DNA from 3 places in the Bacillus aquiflavi genome. Region 2 is predicted to be linked to each of the others. Evidence: a T-box and tRNA genes for the amino acid it is inferred to sense, from the RefSeq annotation. Region 2 holds a T-box; the other regions hold tRNA genes.

Region 1 (3,255 bases), 1.3 Mb from region 2:
TTATCGGGGCGGGAGACAGTGTCAGGCAGGCAGTTTGACTGGGGCGGTCGCCTCCTAAAAGGTAACGGAGGCGCCCAAAGGTTCCCTCAGAATGGTTGGAAATCATTCGCAGAGTGTAAAGGCACAAGGGAGCTTGACTGCGAGACTTACAAGTCGAGCAGGGACGAAAGTCGGGCTTAGTGATCCGGTGGTTCCGCATGGAAGGGCCATCGCTCAACGGATAAAAGCTACCCCGGGGATAACAGGCTTATCTCCCCCAAGAGTCCACATCGACGGGGAGGTTTGGCACCTCGATGTCGGCTCATCGCATCCTGGGGCTGTAGTCGGTCCCAAGGGTTGGGCTGTTCGCCCATTAAAGCGGTACGCGAGCTGGGTTCAGAACGTCGTGAGACAGTTCGGTCCCTATCCGTCGTGGGCGTAGGAAATTTGAGAGGAGCTGTCCTTAGTACGAGAGGACCGGGATGGACGCACCGCTGGTGTACCAGTTGTCTTGCCAAAGGCATAGCTGGGTAGCTACGTGCGGAAGGGATAAGTGCTGAAAGCATCTAAGCATGAAGCCCCCCTCAAGATGAGATTTCCCATTTGAGCTCCCTGAAAGATGATCAGGTTGATAGGTCTGAGGTGGAAGCGTGGCGACACGTGAAGCTGACAGATACTAATCGAGCGAGCACTTAACCAAATAAACATGATACTTTCTTTCTTATATCTTCTTCACATTATCTAGTTTTGAGAGAATAAAAATTATACTTGAAAAAATTTTAAAAAAGTTTATAATAGTATATGTCTCATTATTTCCTTGTCCGGTGGCGATGGCGAGAAGGTCACACCCGTTCCCATTCCGAACACGGAAGTTAAGCTTCTCAGCGCCAATGGTAGTAGAGGGCATCCCTCTGCGAGAGTAGGACGTTGCCGGGCGGATATATTCCGCAGTAGCTCAGTGGTAGAGCATTCGGCTGTTAACCGAACGGTCGCAGGTTCGAATCCTGCCTGCGGAGCCATTAGGAGAGCTGTCCGAGTGGCCGAAGGAGCACGATTGGAAATCGTGTAGACGGTTAACGCTGTCTCAAGGGTTCAAATCCCTTGCTCTCCGCCATTGAAGAACAATGGCCCGTTGGTCAAGTGGTTAAGACACCGCCCTTTCACGGCGGTAACACGGGTTCGAATCCCGTACGGGTCACCATCTATATGGAGGATTAGCTCAGCTGGGAGAGCACTTGCCTTACAAGCAAGGGGTCGGCGGTTCGATCCCGTCATCCTCCACCATGAGATGCTAATGAATTATCTTATATCTTATGTGAGTATTATATCGTCGCGGGGTGGAGCAGTCTGGTAGCTCGTCGGGCTCATAACCCGAAGGTCGTAGGTTAAAATCCTGCCCCCGCAATAAAATATTAAACATGGTCCCGTGGTGTAGCGGTTAACATGCCTGCCTGTCACGCAGGAGATCGCGGGTTCGATTCCCGTCGGGACCGCCATTATTATTATATACATAGGCTCGGTAGCTCAGTCGGTAGAGCAAAGGACTGAAAATCCTTGTGTCGGCGGTTCGATTCCGTCCCGAGCCACCATTTGGAGCCGGCCTAGCTCAATTGGTAGAGCAACTGACTTGTAATCAGTAGGTTGGGGGTTCAAGTCCTCTGGCCGGCACCATTTTCAAGATTATGCATAAATTATGGAGGGGTAGCGAAGTGGCTAAACGCGGCGGACTGTAAATCCGCTCCCTTAGGGTTCGGCGGTTCGAATCCGTCCCCCTCCACCATCTAGGGGTATAGTTTAACGGTAGAACAGAGGTCTCCAAAACCTCCAGTGTGGGTTCGATTCCTACTACCCCTGCCAATATTATGGCGGCTATGGCGAAGTGGTTAACGCATCGGATTGTGGCTCCGACATCGTGGGTTCGATTCCCACTAGTCGCCCTTTACAACTTGACATTTTATTATATAATTAAATATTATTGGGCCATAGCCAAGCGGTAAGGCAACGGACTTTGACTCCGTGATGCGTTGGTTCGAATCCAGCTGGCCCAGCTTGCGGAAGTAGTTCAGTGGTAGAACACCACCTTGCCAAGGTGGGGGTCGCGGGTTCGAACCCCGTCTTCCGCTCCAATGTGGCGGCATAGCCAAGTGGTAAGGCAGAGGTCTGCAAAACCTTTATCACCGGTTCAAATCCGGTTGCCGCCTCCATATTTTTGAAATGAATTTGGACGACCTATATAGATTCGCCGGGGTGGCGGAACAGGCAGACGCACAGGACTTAAAATCCTGCGGTAGGTGACTACCGTACCGGTTCGATTCCGGTTCTCGGCATTATTAATTTTTAGATTTTATTTTTATAGTACCGAGCCGGTGTGGCGGAATTGGCAGACGCGCACGACTCAAAATCGTGTTCCTTACGGAGTGCCGGTTCGATCCCGGCCACCGGTATTTAAAAAACGCAGTTATGTCGACGTTTTAGCGGAAATTTAACCGTTAGAACGTCGCCTTTTTGTGTTAAACGTGCGATAAATGGTCGTGTAACGAGTCGCTTTCCTTCAATAAAACGAAGGGAGGCGATTTTTTTGTCTACTCGCAGAAATAATCGTCTAAGCAGTCGAGAAATTGATATTGCAATTGAGCCGTTAGAATTCAATACGCTTTCATTTGACGCGGCTTGTAAGCTTTTTTTGGGGGGGGCCGAGCGCCGCGAGCTAAGGTAATTCTAGTTAATATAGATTTTTAATTAAAATAATCAATATGTCTAAAGATCACGAATGAAAGTTTTCTTCTATAATGAAGAAGTAAGGGATCATTAAAAAAGCCGAGATTGGAGGTGCTTAACGTTACTTTATAAATCCTTTCTATAAAATGACTGATTTTGGTATTCTCCTTATCACTGTATTGCTCTGCAGAGAAGGATTAATGCTCCAATCCCGAGAGGGATTTTACATTAACAAAGTATCTTGAAGTTTTAGCAACAACTCTAAGGAAAAGCACATAATTTAACCACAAATGAACAAATTATTAATATGTAACTCAGAAATTTTTTCAGTCATAAAAAAATAAGTTAAAAGAATCGATGGAGTTTATGTATGGATGAAACGATTGGTGAGGTCACGGTTGAAATTTTAAATTACCTGGGATTCAGATTGAACCGTTATTTAATCATATCTTTTATTTTCATGGGCTTTCTGAATGTTATTACTTTTTCTTAAAGGTCTAATTATTTCTCTAATTCGATCATGAATAAACTTTTCTTGGACACCAAATTCCTTTAGTA
Region 2 (3,255 bases):
CTCCAATATTCTTTCCAACTGGTGCTTTTTCCAAAAATCTCTTCCCTTTCTATGCTCTGCTTTAGAAGTCTCACGTCTAATAATTAGTACTTTCATATAATGATTTTTTGAAAATATTAAAACATACCTTTCCCACCAATGAGACCTTAATGGCTGCGTTCTTTTATTTGTTGGACTATTTTTTTCCTAAAGCTTTCAAATGGCACGATGTCTGATTGTTGTTTCCCGTATTTTCTCACATTTACTTTATTTTCTTTCACTTCACTATCACCAAGCACAAGCATGTATGGGTTTTTTTGCATTTGCGCTCGTCTTATTTTATATCCTAGTTTTTCATTACTTTTATCAATTTGCATTCGTATTCCCACTTGCTTTAGTTTCGCTTCTATCTTTACACAGTAGTCTATGTGAACTTGTGAAACAGGGATTATTTGCACTTGCATCGGTGCGAGCCAAACCGGAAAAGCACCAGCAAAATGTTCGATTAAAATGCCTAAAAATCGATCAATTGATCCGTAAATCGCACGATGAATCACTACAGGACGAACCTTTTCGTTATTTTCATTAATATAAGTTAAAGCAAACTTTTCCGGCATTTGAAAATCAAGCTGGATCGTTGCACATTGATGACTCCGTTTTAAAGCATCTTTAATATGAAAATCAATTTTTGGTCCATAAAACGCTCCGTCCCCTTCATTTATCTCGTAGTTTGTTTGTAAATTGTAAAGTACATTTTTTAATGCTCTTTCAGATATCTTCCACAGGTTGTCATCACCTAATGAATTTTTTGGACGAGTCGAAAGCTCTACCGTATATTCAAAGCCAAAAGTGCGATACGCTTCGTCAATGAGATGAAATATTTGGGTCATTTCACTTTCAATTTGATCTTCGCGAACGAATAGATGTGCATCATCTTGGCAAAATGTCCGGACTCGGAGCATACCATTTAAAGCACCACTATATTCATGACGGTGAACTTGACCGAACTCCGCGAAACGAATCGGTAAATCTCGATAGGAGTAAAGGTTGTTTTTGAAAATGAGCATATGACCTGGACAATTCATCGGCTTCAGCGCAAATTTTGTTTGATCGACTTCAGAAAAGTACATATTTTCACGATAATGATCCCAGTGGCCCGACTGCTCCCATAGCCGTTGATTCATCATAAATGGAGTGCGAACTTCATCATACGAAGCTTTGCTTTGCAGTTCACGTGAAAAGTTTTCTAACTCATTTCTAACGATTTGTCCTTTCGGTAAGTAAAATGGCATTCCCGGTGCTTCCTCAGAAAACATAAACAGCTCTAATTGTTTCCCTAGCTTACGATGATCTCGTTTTGCTGCTTCCTGCAAAAATTTCACATACTCATTTAAATCCTTTTCCTTTTTAAAAGCGACTCCATAAACTCGTTGAAACACTTCATTTTCACTATTTCCCCGCCAATAAGCCCCTGAGACACGAGTTAATTTAACTGCTTTTATAAAACGAGTAGACGGAAGATGCGGACCGCGACAAAGATCTATAAATTCGCCTTGTTGGTAAAGAGTTATTTTTTCATCTTTTGGAATGTCCTTTAGTATTTCTAGCTTGTATCGCTCCCCTTTTTCCTTAAATCGTTTTTCAGCTTCTCCATAAGAAACTTCAATTCGGTTAATTTTTAAGTTTTCATTTATAATGCGTTCCATCTCTTTTTCAATGGCAAGTAAGTCATCTGCAGTAATCCTATGTTCTAGCTTTAAATCATAGTAAAACCCATCTTCAATGACTGGCCCAATACCTAATTTTACATCCCGATAAAGTCGCTTTACTGCTTGTGCCAATACATGTGCGGCAGAATGCCTTAAAACATGCAATCCTTCTGGCGCATCTAAAGTTAAAATCGAAACCTCCGCATCCCGTTCTAGCTTGTAGCTTAAATCTACCAGTTGTTCATTTACCTTTCCGACAACCGCCTTTTTTCTTAAATTAGAACTTACAGATGCTGCAATCCTTTCAACTGTAATACCTTTCGAAAACTCCCCTACTTTTCCATCCGGAAATTGAATGTTAATTAATTTTTCACTCATAACAAAAAACACTCCTTTAAAATATAAAAAAACGCACCTATCCCTAAAAAGGGACGAGTGTGTCATACCCGTGGTTCCACCCAATTTTCCATAAGAAAAAACATTTATAGCTCTGTACCTGTAACGTAGCGTAGACGGTATTGGATACTAAAAAAATTCCCCAATACAGCTCAGGAGGTGGTAAATTATTTCCCTAAGTTAGGAAGATCACAGCTATCCTTCCCTCTCTGTAAACCGTAAAAATAATTCATGTCCTCTTCATCGCAATTATTTTTTAAATTAAAAAAACACATCCATCCTAAAAAAAGGGACAAATGTGTTATCATTCGTGGTTCCACCCAATTTCCCATAAGCATAAAACACTTATGGCTCTTGTGCTGTAACGTAGCGTAAGACGGTACTGGATACTAAAATTCCCCAATACAGCTTAGAAGGTGGTAAGCTACTTTCCTGCGTTAGGAAGATTTCAGCTATTCTCCCCTCTCTGTAAACCGTAAAAAGTAACTCATGTCCTCATCAATGCCGATTTAAAATTAAATTATCATATATCTTATAATAAACGATCATAAACCGCAATACTTTTATTTTAAACTTTTATAAGTTAACGAAGGTCGTTCCATAAATCTTCATGCTAATGAAACAACTAACAATTTAATCAATTATTTTGTACTGTCAAATAATAGTATGACTGAGACTGAAGTAGTTATGGAGTTGAGATAAATAACTATAAAAGGGAATCGGGGGGGGAAAACATAACAATAATATATATGTCAAGTAAGATAATTATTCCTTTTTTAATGATCAAAATTTATATTCTTTCACGTAAATTTGAGTTACAATAATGCACGTTTTAACAAAATGAAAAATTTCAGTGCTATAATCCCCAATCCTGCATTAAAACTTCACCTTAAAAGAATGAAAAAAAAACCCATTAATCTTGAACTGATCAGGCGAATGTCGCATACCTTAATAATGATATTTTACTAAGGGGTTGAAAAAATGCAGCAACAAGGATTTATGCAGCAGCCGGTTTATCATGCATTTCCAGTTCCGCATCCATTTACAAACGGAGTTAACTTTAATGGGGTTGAAACAAGAAACCAAATGCAAATGTCGATGGATACAAGTAGGGTAAGTATCCATACGCATGGGCATAGCGGTGCTACTACGTGTCAAGATGGTCATGTCC
Region 3 (3,255 bases), 960 kb from region 2:
CGAGTGTCGGAGCCACAATCCGATGCGTTAACCACTTCGCCATAGCCGCCATAGTTTAAAAACTCTAGTCAAGGTTAACGGCCTATTGACAATGGTGGCTCGGGACGGAATCGAACCGCCGACACAAGGATTTTCAGTCCTTTGCTCTACCGACTGAGCTACCGAGCCTATGTATATAATAATAATGGCGGTCCCGACGGGAATCGAACCCGCGATCTCCTGCGTGACAGGCAGGCATGTTAACCGCTACACCACGGGACCATATTTAAATATTTATTGCGGGGGCAGGATTTGAACCTACGACCTTCGGGTTATGAGCCCGACGAGCTACCAGACTGCTCCACCCCGCGATAATATAAACTTACATGACGGAGGAAGAGGGATTCGAACCCCCGCGGGCTTTAACACCCCTGTCGGTTTTCAAGACCGATCCCTTCAGCCGGACTTGGGTATTCCTCCATATAAGGTAAAGATGGTGGACCTTGTAGGACTCGAACCTACGACCGGACGGTTATGAGCCGTCTGCTCTAACCAGCTGAGCTAAAGGTCCTTTTAAATGGTAGCGGCGGAGGGGATCGAACCCACGACCTCACGGGTATGAACCGTACGCTCTAGCCAGCTGAGCTACGCCGCCAATATAAAGGACAAAATATGGTGGAGCCTAGCGGGATCGAACCGCTGACCTCCTGCGTGCAAGGCAGGCGCTCTCCCAGCTGAGCTAAGGCCCCATTAAATTATTTATAATCGGGAAGACAGGATTCGAACCTGCGACCCCATGGTCCCAAACCATGTGCTCTACCAAGCTGAGCTACTTCCCGGATATATCTATTATGTATGGCGCGCCCGAAAGGAGTCGAACCCATAACCTTCTGATCCGTAGTCAGACGCTCTATCCAATTGAGCTACGGGCGCTTATAGTGCCGAGAACCGGAATCGAACCGGTACGGTAGTCACCTACCGCAGGATTTTAAGTCCTGTGCGTCTGCCTGTTCCGCCACCCCGGCAAATGATCGAGAGCGGAAGACGGGATTCGAACCCGCGACCCCCACCTTGGCAAGGTGGTGTTCTACCACTGAACTACTTCCGCAAAATAGTGCGGGTGAAGGGACTTGAACCCCCACGCCTCACGGCGCCAGATCCTAAGTCTGGTGCGTCTGCCAATTCCGCCACACCCGCAAAATAGCTGGTGAGCCATACAGGATTCGAACCTGTGACCCTCTGATTAAAAGTCAGATGCTCTACCGACTGAGCTAATGGCTCATTAATATATCAAAATAATACAACTTGTACAATAAAGGTCCTATGGTGCCGGCCAGAGGACTTGAACCCCCAACCTACTGATTACAAGTCAGTTGCTCTACCAATTGAGCTAGGCCGGCATAGATAATGGAGGATGACGGGATCGAACCGCCGACCCCTTGCTTGTAAGGCAAGTGCTCTCCCAGCTGAGCTAATCCTCCGTACTTAGCCCGGCAACGTCCTACTCTCGCAGAGGGATGCCCTCTACTACCATCGGCGCTGAGAAACTTAACTTCCGTGTTCGGAATGGGAACGGGTGTGACCTTCTCGCTATCGTCACCAGACATGTTTTTAAATGAGACATATACTATTATATACTTTTTAAAATTTTTTTCAAGTATAATTTTTTATTCTCTCAAAACTAGATAATGTGAAGAAGTAAGATAGAAAGTATCATGTTTATTTGGTTAAGTGCTTGCTCGATTAGTATCTGTCAGCTTCGCGTGTCGCCACGCTTCCACCTCAGACCTATCAACCTGATCATCTTTCAGGGAGCTCAAATGGGAAATCTCATCTTGAGGGGGGCTTCATGCTTAGATGCTTTCAGCACTTATCCCTTCCGCACGTAGCTACCCAGCTATGCCTTTGGCAAGACAACTGGTACACCAGCGGTGCGTCCATCCCGGTCCTCTCGTACTAAGGACAGCTCCTCTCAAATTTCCTACGCCCACGACGGATAGGGACCGAACTGTCTCACGACGTTCTGAACCCAGCTCGCGTACCGCTTTAATGGGCGAACAGCCCAACCCTTGGGACCGACTACAGCCCCAGGATGCGATGAGCCGACATCGAGGTGCCAAACCTCCCCGTCGATGTGGACTCTTGGGGGAGATAAGCCTGTTATCCCCGGGGTAGCTTTTATCCGTTGAGCGATGGCCCTTCCATGCGGAACCACCGGATCACTAAGCCCGACTTTCGTCCCTGCTCGACTTGTAAGTCTCGCAGTCAAGCTCCCTTGTGCCTTTACACTCTGCGAATGATTTCCAACCATTCTGAGGGAACCTTTGGGCGCCTCCGTTACCTTTTAGGAGGCGACCGCCCCAGTCAAACTGCCTGCCTGACACTGTCTCCCGCCCCGATAAGGGGCGCAGGTTAGAATTTCAGTACAACAAGGGTAGTATCCCACCGACGCCTCCACGTAAGCTAGCGCTCACGTTTCCACGGCTCCTACCTATTCTGTACAAGCTGCACCAAAATTCAATATCAGGCTACAGTAAAGCTCCACGGGGTCTTTCCGTCCTGTCGCGGGTAACCTGCATCTTCACAGGTACTATAATTTCACCGAGTCTCTCGTTGAGACAGTGCCCAGATCGTTGCGCCTTTCGTGCGGGTCGGAACTTACCCGACAAGGAATTTCGCTACCTTAGGACCGTTATAGTTACGGCCGCCGTTTACTGGGGCTTCGGTTCACACCTTCAGCGATTGCTTAAGCGCTCCCCTTAACCTTCCAGCACCGGGCAGGCGTCAGCCCCTATACTTCGCCTTGCGGCTTCGCAGAGACCTGTGTTTTTGCTAAACAGTCGCCTGGGCCTATTCACTGCGGCTCTCTCGGGCTTGCACCCTATCAGAGCACCCCTTCTCCCAAAGTTACGGGGTCATTTTGCCGAGTTCCTTAACGAGAGTTCTCTCGATCACCTTAGGATTCTCTCCTCGCCTACCTGTGTCGGTTTGCGGTACGGGCACCTTATTCCTCGCTAGAGGATTTTCTTGGCAGTGTGGAATCAGGAACTCCGGAAAATGATTTTCCTCGCTGTCACAACTCAGCCTTACGGTAATGGGATTTGCCTCATTACCAGCCTAACTGCTTAGACGTACATCCAATTGTACGCTTACCCTATCCTCCTGCGTCCCCCCATTGCTCAAACGGCGATAAGGTGGTACAGGAATATCAACCTGTTGTCCATCGCCTACGCCTTTCGGCCTCGGCTTAGGTCCCGACTAACCCTGAGCGGACGA

The links. The T-box of region 2 lies ahead of thrS (threonine--tRNA ligase). A T-box ahead of a tRNA ligase gene usually reads a tRNA of that ligase, here a tRNA-Thr.
Region 1: it encodes a tRNA-Thr, which carries the amino acid that the T-box ahead of thrS (threonine--tRNA ligase) is inferred to sense. The anticodon was not compared.
Region 3: it encodes a tRNA-Thr, which carries the amino acid that the T-box ahead of thrS (threonine--tRNA ligase) is inferred to sense. The anticodon was not compared.

The regions. Positions count from the first base shown of each region.
Region 1 covers NZ_CP082780.1:529,559-532,813, forward strand. Annotated here, with positions in the region: rRNA gene K6959_RS02695 (23S ribosomal RNA) at 1-679, shown strand, start outside; rRNA gene rrf (5S ribosomal RNA) at 800-915, shown strand; tRNA gene K6959_RS02705 (tRNA-Asn) at 924-998, shown strand; tRNA gene K6959_RS02710 (tRNA-Ser) at 1,002-1,093, shown strand; tRNA gene K6959_RS02715 (tRNA-Glu) at 1,106-1,180, shown strand; tRNA gene K6959_RS02720 (tRNA-Val) at 1,188-1,263, shown strand; tRNA gene K6959_RS02725 (tRNA-Met) at 1,311-1,384, shown strand; tRNA gene K6959_RS02730 (tRNA-Asp) at 1,400-1,475, shown strand; tRNA gene K6959_RS02735 (tRNA-Phe) at 1,493-1,568, shown strand; tRNA gene K6959_RS02740 (tRNA-Thr) at 1,575-1,650, shown strand; tRNA gene K6959_RS02745 (tRNA-Tyr) at 1,675-1,759, shown strand; tRNA gene K6959_RS02750 (tRNA-Trp) at 1,763-1,836, shown strand; tRNA gene K6959_RS02755 (tRNA-His) at 1,845-1,916, shown strand; tRNA gene K6959_RS02760 (tRNA-Gln) at 1,956-2,027, shown strand; tRNA gene K6959_RS02765 (tRNA-Gly) at 2,031-2,105, shown strand; tRNA gene K6959_RS02770 (tRNA-Cys) at 2,110-2,183, shown strand; tRNA gene K6959_RS02775 (tRNA-Leu) at 2,221-2,306, shown strand; tRNA gene K6959_RS02780 (tRNA-Leu) at 2,342-2,423, shown strand.
Region 2 covers NZ_CP082780.1:1,828,547-1,831,801, forward strand. Annotated here, with positions in the region: gene thrS (threonine--tRNA ligase) at 147-2,066, opposite strand; T-box leader at 2,113-2,337, opposite strand; T-box leader at 2,370-2,595, opposite strand; gene K6959_RS08690 (YmaF family protein) at 3,066-3,255, shown strand, end outside.
Region 3 covers NZ_CP082780.1:2,783,898-2,787,152, forward strand. Annotated here, with positions in the region: tRNA gene K6959_RS13485 (tRNA-His) at 1-49, opposite strand, end outside; tRNA gene K6959_RS13490 (tRNA-Phe) at 93-168, opposite strand; tRNA gene K6959_RS13495 (tRNA-Asp) at 186-261, opposite strand; tRNA gene K6959_RS13500 (tRNA-Met) at 277-350, opposite strand; tRNA gene K6959_RS13505 (tRNA-Ser) at 370-459, opposite strand; tRNA gene K6959_RS13510 (tRNA-Ile) at 474-550, opposite strand; tRNA gene K6959_RS13515 (tRNA-Met) at 558-634, opposite strand; tRNA gene K6959_RS13520 (tRNA-Ala) at 653-728, opposite strand; tRNA gene K6959_RS13525 (tRNA-Pro) at 745-818, opposite strand; tRNA gene K6959_RS13530 (tRNA-Arg) at 836-912, opposite strand; tRNA gene K6959_RS13535 (tRNA-Leu) at 919-1,004, opposite strand; tRNA gene K6959_RS13540 (tRNA-Gly) at 1,016-1,087, opposite strand; tRNA gene K6959_RS13545 (tRNA-Leu) at 1,095-1,176, opposite strand; tRNA gene K6959_RS13550 (tRNA-Lys) at 1,185-1,260, opposite strand; tRNA gene K6959_RS13555 (tRNA-Thr) at 1,304-1,379, opposite strand; tRNA gene K6959_RS13560 (tRNA-Val) at 1,388-1,460, opposite strand; rRNA gene rrf (5S ribosomal RNA) at 1,468-1,583, opposite strand; rRNA gene K6959_RS13570 (23S ribosomal RNA) at 1,703-3,255, opposite strand, start outside.